3 regions of the Pontibacillus sp. ALD_SL1 genome follow, and region 2 is predicted to be linked to each of the others. Evidence: riboswitches for the same ligand, from Rfam matches in the RefSeq annotation. Region 2 holds a riboswitch; each other region holds the start of a gene.

Region 1 (3,282 bases), 680 kb from region 2:
GAAGATCGTAATAAAAGGTATTCAACTAAAAACCAAGATTAAATGAAGGAGCGGTAGATGATGAGTAAATCATTTATTGAACAAGTTCATTACATTAGAATCCCAGTAAAAGATTTAGAACAGTCCGCAGAATGGTATAGAGATGTATTAGGGCTCCAGTTATTAACTATTACGGAGGAACCAGTTGCGATTATAAAAGTAAATGAAGGCTCTTTTTTACTTGTGTTAGTGCCTACTGAAGATGAAACGTTTGCGCATTTTACAATTAATCATGAACAAGCATTTAGTATTGGCTTTACAAGTCCAAAATTATCTGAATTCCATCAACACTTAATGAATCATCAAGTTAAAGTGGAGAATATAGAAGAAGATAAAAATCATGCTTATTTCCATTTCTATGACCTGAATGGTAATAAACTTCAAGCACACTGGTAAGGTTTAGTGAATCAGTATTTTAGTCGGTGTAGGTTCTTTTATTGAAATTCAATAAGAGGTTTTTGTTTCCACTAGAGCGAAGATAATAAGGGAGGAAGTTAATCATAAGGAGGATATCGTATGGAGCTTGGTGCATTTTCTGTTAGCTTAACTGTAAAAGACATTAACAAATCTAAGGCTTTTTATGAAACGTTAGGATTCGATTCCCTTGGAGGTGTCCCTGATCAAGATTGGGTTATTATGAAAAATGGAAACTGTGTGATTGGGCTTTTCCAAGGCATGTTCGAGAAAAACATCTTAACTTTTAATCCTGGATGGGATCAAGATGCTAAAGAACTGGATTCTTTTACCGATGTCAGGGAACTTCAAAAAAAGCTAAAAGAAAGTGGAGTTAAAATCCTTTCAGAAGCAGATGAAACGAGTGAAGGTCCAGAAAGTTTTACAATTGAAGATCCTGATGGGAATCCTATACTTATTGATCAACATAGATAATTGAATTTAATAGGTTTTATCACAATCGGGTTATAAAAAAGGAGGAACAAACAAATGGTTTGTTCCTCCTTTCTTACAATTTTAGGCTTTCACGCGATACGCTTGATTATGCTTTTTCAACGAGTCGTCTGAACCAAATAGGAAGTGTTTCTTCATATCAGGGGAGTACTTAGAATTAATCGCTTCACGGCCAACTGTTTCAGCTACTTCACGAAGCATGCTGGGAGAAGCGCCGCAACATAACCCGAAGTAATTGACCCCTGTGTCTAGTGCATCTTTAGCCCAACTAGCAATCTCGTAACGGTTGCAGTAAAGCGGATCAAGAGAGGTTGGGAATGTCGTTTCTGTTGGTATATGACACGCACAACCGCCATCTGGTAGGTTAAAGAACGTTGGGTGTTCTTCTGAGGTGCGGTAGGGAACAGGTAGTGCAGCTACATAACCGTCACAAGCCTCACGAATTTTTTCTACAAAAGGCTGCATTGTAATAGGTCCGCGGAAGCAGTTCATTCCAACAACTAAAGCTCCTTGTTCTTGAAGCAAACGACAGGCTTCTTCTACTTCATAGCCGTCACGCATTCTATTCTCGCCCATAACGCCCAGCGTAATAACAGCAGGGAGGTCTTGCTTTAGCACTTCTTCAAGAGCAATTTGTGCTTCTTCATAGTAGTAGAACGTTTCTCCGTTTACGAAATCGACCCCCTCTTCTTTACACCAAGAGATCATCTCGGCAAACATTGTGCGAACGGCCTCTTTTGAAGACTCATCTTCAGGATTAAAGAGGTTTGTATTTGATATGTTTCCAGCCACAAGCGCTTCTTCGACTGGATTCTCCTGAGCCACTTCTTTTGCAAGACGAATTGCTTGTCGGTTAAGTGGTTCTAATAGCTCTTCTTTCCCAATAATGCGCATCTTCTCACGGTGAGCATTATAGGTGAAGGCTAACACAACGTCAGAACCTGCATTCATATAATCGCGGTAGGTTTGCTTTAGTGCTTGAGGGTTATCAAGAGCTACTTCAGGAACGAAGGATCCAGCTTGGAGGTAGCCTCGACGCTCCAATTCGAATAGATAGCCTTCTCCGCAAATAACCGGTCCATCCTGTAATCGTTGTTCGAGTGTTCGTTTCATGTTAATCAATCCTTTCGAGGGTGTAAGTAATAAGGAAGAGGGTATAAGAAAACCCTCTTCCTGAATAAGAAGAGGGTGTATGTAACAAGGCCTCCTCTTATCTGCCAGATCAATAAACGATCTGTAGGAATTAGCACCTTTTTCAAGACGATCCTTGAAAGGTTGCCGGGCGTCACAGGGCCTAGTCCCTCCGCCACTCTGGATAAGAGTATGTTATTTAATTAGTAAAGCTTGATATGGATTATAACGGGTAATATTTTCATCGTCAATCCTTTTTCAGAAAAATGTTAAGATTCTATTTTTTTGTAAGATAAGGTGGGAGGTATGGGTCATGAAGAGAACTCTACAGGTAAGAAATGTAAGCGCTGACGAGATTGATGATAAATTTTTAACAGAATTCGATCGCTTTCAAGAAACTAAAAATGTGTGGTATACGACTAACCAAACTGATGTAAAGATAAAGTCTGATTCTTTTATTGATAATTGGAGCGTAAAGCAGAAAAAGGATATTTCCATGTACTTAAAACGATGTATCGAAGAAGGGGGAGGTGTAGTAGCTGCCTTTGAAGGAAATCAGTTAGCAGGATTTGCAAATATAGAAAATCGTTTTTTCGGGTCAGCATATCAATATGTGCCACTTCCTTTTATTCATGTTTCAAATTCATATCGCGGGGAAGGCATAGGGAAACAATTATTTTATCAGTGTTGCGAGATCGCTAAAGACCTGGGAGCTGAGAAAATTTACATTGGCGCTCATCCGGCAGTAGAAACGCAACGTTTTTATCAATCCGTAGGCTGTATACTAGCGCAAGAGGTCAACGATGAAATCTATCAGAAGGAACCGTTAGATCTTCAATTAGAAAAGCTTTTATAAAAGCGCCTGCTCAAGTGCAGACGCTTTTCTTTATAAAGCAAGTTCGTATCGTTTTTTGTAGTGAGGATGAATTAGATAATAATAAGGATAAGCTTTACTGTACGTTAGCTGAATGATTGGACCTGCAAATAGTACACCAGTTGCAGTGCCTAGTCCAACAGGGCCTCCAATTAAGAGCGCTGATGTTGATGTAGTAAGCGCTACAAGTGTTTGGCTAAGGCGTAAGCTTATTTTGAATCTGCTTGCGATGGCTAAAAAGAGCTGGTCCACAGGCGCTCTTGGCAAGGCAGGCAGAATATACATCCCTACTCCGACAGCGCTAAGAGTAATTCCGAGCATAAGCGCTCCAA
Region 2 (3,282 bases):
TTCAATGATAAAAACAATCGCAGTGAAACAAAAAGAGCACGGAATTACTATGCAATTCCGTGCTCCTACCTATACTATAAGTTTGCTAGTTGTTTTAACTCTTCTGCTTTATCCGTTTGCTCCCATGGGAACTCAACATCTGTTCGGCCAAAGTGACCGTAAGCTGCAGTGTCACGGTAGATTGGGCGACGAAGATCAAGCATTTTGATAATGCCAGCTGGACGAAGATCAAATTTCTCACGTACAGCTTCAACTAATGCCTCTTCTGAAACTTTCCCTGTACCAAATGTATTGATTGAAATCGACACAGGTTGCGCAACACCAATGGCATAGGCTAATTGAACTTCGCAAGAATCTGCTAATCCGGCGGCTACAATGTTTTTCGCTACGTAACGAGCTGCATAAGCAGCGGAACGGTCAACTTTAGTAGCGTCCTTACCACTGAAGGCTCCACCACCGTGACGTGCATATCCGCCATACGTATCTACTATAATTTTACGGCCTGTTAAACCAGCATCCCCTTGAGGACCACCGATTACAAAACGACCTGTTGGATTAATGAAGTATTTTGTTTGTTCATCAAGCAATTCTGTAGGAACAATTGGAGCAATAACTTGCTCTTTTAGATCCTTTTGAATTTGCTCTAGCGTTATTTCTGGGTGATGCTGCGTGGAGATAACAATTGTGTCAATACGAACAGGATGGTCATGTTCGTCATACTCTACAGTAACCTGGGTTTTGCCATCAGGGCGTAGGTAAGGAACTGTTTCATCATTGCGCACGTCAGACAAACGTTTCGCCAATTTGTGAGCTAAAGAGATCGGAAGGGGCATAAGTTCAGGCGTTTCGTTATTTGCATAACCAAACATGAGACCCTGGTCTCCTGCACCAATATTCTCAATTTCCTTATCAGTCATTTGACCTTCTCGTGCTTCAAGCGCTTCGTTTACCCCTGCAGCAATGTCTGGTGATTGTTCATCAATTGCCGTAAGTACTGCACATGTTTCTGCGTCAAAACCATATTTGGCACGTGTATAACCGATTTCCTTAATGGTATTACGGACGATTGATTGGATATCCACGTACGTATTTGTTGAAATTTCTCCTGATACGAGAACTAACCCTGTTGTAACTGTCGTTTCACATGCTACACGAGCGTTAGGATCATTTTTTAAGATTTCATCTAGTATGGCATCAGAAATTTGGTCACAGATTTTGTCAGGGTGCCCTCCTGTAACTGATTCTGATGTAAACAAGCGGCGGTTTGCAGCCATTCCCTCAAACTCCTCCTTTAAAATACTCTTATCTTTGAGACGGAACTCATCACCCAGCTATCTATTCAGAAAAAAGTAAAACAGAGTTATGTAAATTCTTTTTATATATGAATTTACACCGATCTATTCTATCGACCTGGAACAGTTTCGTATATTGTAAACGAATGAAAAAAATACATGAGAAAACGTCGAAATTCGCTATATCCAGCAAATGCCGATGACTTTCAATATACCTTAGAAAGCGTTTAGAAACCTTTCGAAAGTATAAAAAATCCCTTCCCATAACGAGCAAAGGGAAAGGGTCCATTCGCTCTTATCGTTCAAGGAGGTCTTCCTTGCATCAGGTTAGCACCTTTTCATCTAAGGATGACGGTTGCTGGGTTTCATAGGGCCTGTCCCTCCACCTTCTCTGGATAAGATAGTTTCCGTTCGCGACTTATCATAACGTTTTAGCCCTTCTATGTCAACTGAATATAGAGCGTTATCATTGCTTTATTGAATGTTACACGAGCACTTTTTCACTCAAGTATAAACGTGCGAATTTAGACACTTAGAAATTCATTGATAAACGGGGTTGCTGATTATAATTGACTTTGGAATACGGAACATTAAACCAAGGAAAAAGGTGAGTTGACATCGAAGTAATATATTATAGAAGTAAAACGCTTGTGCATTTTTCCATCTCCGACACCTCAGTCATTCTATTCATTATAACTTTTCACCTTTTCTTTTACATTTACAGTCACAATTTTGCCGTAATTTCATTATAAAATAGTATGGACTAATAAAATGAATGTGTTATACTAATGACACATTGAGTCTGATCCTATTCAAAAGATTGTATAGCCCAAGAACAAGAAGGGTTAGATCTCAACTTGGATTCGTCATTAAAAAATGATTTTGTTAGGTTCACTATCAAAGTCAAAAAATATTAAATAAAGGCAGGTTCTTGAGCATGAATACGGTGAATCAAGCGTCCATAATTAAAGAATTAATTACACAACCTAATGTGTTAACCAATTTGTGTGTGGGAGAACTCGTTGAAAAAGTTCTTCAACGTAACGAGGGTACACTAACTGCTACAGGAGCGATCAGAGCCGAAACAGGACGTTACACCGGCCGATCCCCTCAAGATAAGTTCATCGTTAAAGATGAGGTTTCAAAAGACACAGTTGATTGGGGTACCGTGAACCAACCCATATCAGAAGAAATCTTTGAAAACCTTTATCATAAAGTCGTAGATTTCCTAAAAGAAAAGGAAGAAGTATTTGTTTTTAATGGCTTTGCCGGTGCAGACGAACGCTACCGATTACCTATTCAAGTAATCAATGAATTTGCTTGGCATAACTTGTTCGCCCACCAACTATTTATACGCCCTACTGAGGACGAATTCGCCGATCATGTAAGCGAATTCACGGTTATCTCTGCCCCTTCCTTTAAAGCAGACCCCGCTCAAGATGGCACACGCTCCGAAGCCTTTATTATGGTGTCATTTAAACATCGCGTGATCCTTATCGGAGGGACCGAATATGCGGGGGAAATTAAGAAATCGATCTTTTCAGTTATGAACTACCTACTACCGGAGAGCGATGTTCTACCTATGCACTGTTCAGCTAACGTAGGGAAAGAAGGCGACGTGGCATTATTCTTCGGACTCTCGGGTACAGGGAAAACTACCCTATCTGCTGATCCCGAACGTCGACTAATCGGCGATGACGAACACGGTTGGTCTAACCGCGGAGTCTTCAACATTGAAGGTGGATGCTATGCAAAGTGCATTAACCTTTCTGAAGAAAACGAGCCGCAAATCTATAAAGCCATCCGGTTTGGGTCTGTGCTTGAGAATGTGATTTTGCATCCTGGCACAAGGGAACCGGATTATGAAGATACAACTCTAACGGAAAATACACGTGTAGCTTATCCAATCCAGAACATCCATAATATTGTTGAACCTAGTATTGCAGGTCACCCTAATACAATTATATTCTTAACAGCTGATGCTTTCGGC
Region 3 (3,282 bases), 1.6 Mb from region 2:
AGCTGGGTGTGCAAAGTTGTTCGGCATCGCACCAAATGGTTCTTTCAATGTCACTTTCACTTCATATTCGCTAAGGACTTCTGTTTTCTCAACGAGCTCAAATAAAGACGCTCGACGAAGCTGACTTTCCGGATCTGATAAACGATCTAAGTTTGCTTTCACAGCTTCCGCATTGAAAGGCGCTCCATCATGGAACGTAATGCCTTCTTTTAATGTGAATGTAAATTCTGTTGAGTCTTCATTCGCACTATAATCTTTCGCTAAGACAGGAACGATGTTTAAATCCTCATCAAAACCCAGCAAGCCTTCGTAAATGGCAGACTGTGCAGAGTATGATTGGTTGTCGTTCGTGTCATGCGGGTCTAAACTAGTAAAATTACTCTCCACCGCAATCGTTAACCCTTCTTCACTAGAAGGAGGTGTAGTTTTGTCTTTATTTTTTGATGATGTGTCTTCCTCCGTATCTCCACCGTTGCTGCAACCAGCAACGACAAGTACAAGAGTAAGAAATAAGACCGTAAATAAGCGTGATAACTTCAAAAATGACTCCCCTTTGTTAATTTTTTAATTGATTATGTACACCATCACTAGCTATACTATAATAGCATGTAATTCATATCAAATTACTTGGATTTTATAATAGAAGTATCTGGTTGTCAAAATAAAAATTTAAAAGAATTTAACAAAAGGAGCTCACTCCGTATGAAACCACTTATCGGAATATCAGGAAGTATGATTATCGATCAGGGTGGTCGATTCCCTGGTTACGACCGCGCTTATGTAAATAATGATTATGTTCAATCCGTATTACGTGCAGGTGGAGTTCCGTTTATTCTCCCTGTTCTTGAAGATGACGAAACCGTTCAAGCGCAAGCTTTAGCCATGGACGGACTTGTTCTTTCGGGAGGACAAGATGTAAATCCGCTGCTATACAATGAAGAGCCTCGTCCGAAACAAGGCTCCCCTTTTCCAGAACGTGATCACTCTGAAGCGATCCTAGCAAAAGAAATGATTCGTCAAGGAAAGCCGGTGTTCGCTATTTGCAGAGGCGTTCAGATCTTAAACGTCACTTATGGTGGTTCGTTATATCAGGACGTATCTTATATGGCCCAAGAACCCCTGAAGCATGATCAGTACAACAAACCATGGCAAGAGACTCATACAATTACAACAGAACCAGAAAGCATAATGCGGGAACAATTTGGCGAGAAAACCATTACCAACTCCTTTCATCACCAATCGATTAAAGAGGTCGCTCCAGGGTTTAGAGCTACGGCTTTCGCAGCTGATGGAGTGATTGAGGCAATTGAAAAAGAAGACGAAGAAGGATTTGTGATCGGTGTACAATGGCATGCTGAAATGATGACAGCCAAGCATAAACGGATGCAGCAGCTGTTTAACCGATTCGTTAAAGAAGTCATTCAAGTAAAAAAATTCTGATATCTTATTGCATGATGAACCAATTTTATGTATAGTATAGAGAAAATTATAGTTAAACACTTTCTTATTTCTTATTCAGAGAAGCCGAGGGAACTGGTCCGTTGACGCTTCAGCAACCTATCTTAAATGATGTGGTGCTCCTTCCAGCAAGTGATGAATCACTTGAAGATAAGAAGAAGTGCACCTTACCCACAAAAGGCTCTTCTTCTGAAGAGCCTTTTTCTAATGCTAAGAATACGTTCATGCACTAAAGCACTGATGGGTGTCTGGCACCCTTTGTCGCACTAAAGCGTTAACGGGTGTCTGGCACGCTTCACTATACTAAAGGAGTTGAAGGGTACTATGAGACGATATCAGGCAGAAACAGAATTTGCACAGACGGGTAACCGTAGCGAAAGTACAACAGGTACGGTTAATCCCCCATTATATTTATCTACAGCTTACCGACATGCAGGAGTAGGCCAATCGACTGGATATGATTATGTACGTACAGGAAACCCGACTCGTAATCTATTAGAGGATAAGATTGCTCAGCTTGAGAGCGGGCGTGAAGGGTTTGCGTTCAGCTCAGGGATGGCTGCAATCCAAGCTGTCTTTTCCACTTATCAACCAGGCGATCATTTCATCGTAACTCAAGATGTGTACGGTGGATCTTATCGTTTATTCGAAACACACTTTAAGAAGTTTGGACTTTCTTTCTCTTATGTGAGCGGGAGTAGTAAAGAGGAATTTGAAGCCTGTATAACTTCCAATACAAAAGGTTTCTTCATTGAGACACCGACGAATCCCCTTATGCATCAAGTAGATATAGTAGATATGGCGGAGGTTGCCAAGAAGCATGGACTTCACCTTATTGTAGATAACACTTTCTACACACCGTATATCCAGCGACCAATAGAACTTGGTGCCGATCTTGTCATTCACAGTGCGACCAAATACATCGGTGGTCATAATGACTGCTTAGCGGGTCTTGTTGTCGCTCAAGATGAAGACATTTGCACTTCTCTACGCCTTGAGCAAAATGGGTCTGGAGCTGTATTATCTCCATTTGATAGTTGGCTTCTTATGCGTGGGTTGAAAACACTCCCCCTTCGTATGAAACAACATGAACAAAACGCAAAAGAGCTTGTCACGTTTCTTTCTGAACACCCGCTTATCAAAGACGTGCTTTACCCAGGGCGAGGTGGTATGATCTCCTTCCGTGTCACTGAAGAAGCTTTAGCTCCTAAACTACTAGAATATTTTGAGCTTGTAACATTTGCTGAGAGTCTTGGGGGCGTTGAGACCTTCATTACCTATCCAGCTACACAAACACATGCGGACATACCAGAAGAAGTTCGTTCTAGTTACGGAGTCTGCAACAGACTACTCCGCCTTTCAGTAGGGATCGAAGCAATCGAAGACCTGACAGCCGACTTCGAACAAGCCCTTGAAAAAGCAAATCAAAGCCTAAGCACAACAAACTAACCAACCAAAAGTGCCAGACCCACATCATCGCTTTAAAGGGATGACGCGTGTCTGGCACCTTCTGTATCTTTAAAGCAATAAAGAGTGTCAGACACCCTTTACTGTTGTAATGTACGAAAGCTTCATTAGAGTGGTTAGATTTTGCCGATCATGGTGGTGGAGATTTCTGTTATAAATGCAGGATAATCTATGTCTAGTAATATTTCGCAATAGTTATTAAAGGATTCATTCACTTGGGGTTGATCGCGAAAATCTGCCACACTAACCCCCGTTGTCAGGTAGGAAGACTCTTCAACAGTTACGTTACGTTTAACACTTTTAAACAAAGAGGGATTAGAAACGTAAACAATTGTTATTAAATCATGCATAGGAGCT

Evidence for each region. Region 2 has a riboswitch for S-adenosylmethionine ahead of metK (methionine adenosyltransferase). Riboswitches for the same ligand answer to the same signal wherever they lie in the genome.
Region 1: another riboswitch for S-adenosylmethionine. It lies ahead of IMZ31_RS11305 (homocysteine S-methyltransferase family protein); the one in region 2 lies ahead of metK (methionine adenosyltransferase).
Region 3: another riboswitch for S-adenosylmethionine. It lies ahead of IMZ31_RS06450 (methionine biosynthesis PLP-dependent protein); the one in region 2 lies ahead of metK (methionine adenosyltransferase).

The regions. Positions count from the first base shown of each region.
Region 1 is NZ_CP062974.1:2,227,250-2,230,531, reverse strand. Features, by position in the region: gene IMZ31_RS11315 (VOC family protein) at 61-435, shown strand; gene IMZ31_RS11310 (VOC family protein) at 556-927, shown strand; gene IMZ31_RS11305 (homocysteine S-methyltransferase family protein) at 1,009-2,058, opposite strand; SAM riboswitch class I at 2,153-2,267, opposite strand; gene IMZ31_RS11300 (GNAT family N-acetyltransferase) at 2,390-2,932, shown strand; gene IMZ31_RS11295 (YczE/YyaS/YitT family protein) at 2,963-3,282, opposite strand, start outside.
Region 2 is NZ_CP062974.1:2,903,640-2,906,921, forward strand. Features, by position in the region: gene metK (methionine adenosyltransferase) at 75-1,274, opposite strand; SAM riboswitch class I at 1,585-1,694, opposite strand; gene pckA (phosphoenolpyruvate carboxykinase (ATP)) at 2,230-3,282, shown strand, end outside.
Region 3 is NZ_CP062974.1:1,284,043-1,287,324, reverse strand. Features, by position in the region: gene IMZ31_RS06460 (glutathione ABC transporter substrate-binding protein) at 1-540, opposite strand, end outside; gene IMZ31_RS06455 (gamma-glutamyl-gamma-aminobutyrate hydrolase family protein) at 703-1,440, shown strand; SAM riboswitch class I at 1,509-1,615, shown strand; gene IMZ31_RS06450 (methionine biosynthesis PLP-dependent protein) at 1,783-2,907, shown strand; gene IMZ31_RS24625 (nucleoside hydrolase) at 3,042-3,282, opposite strand, start outside.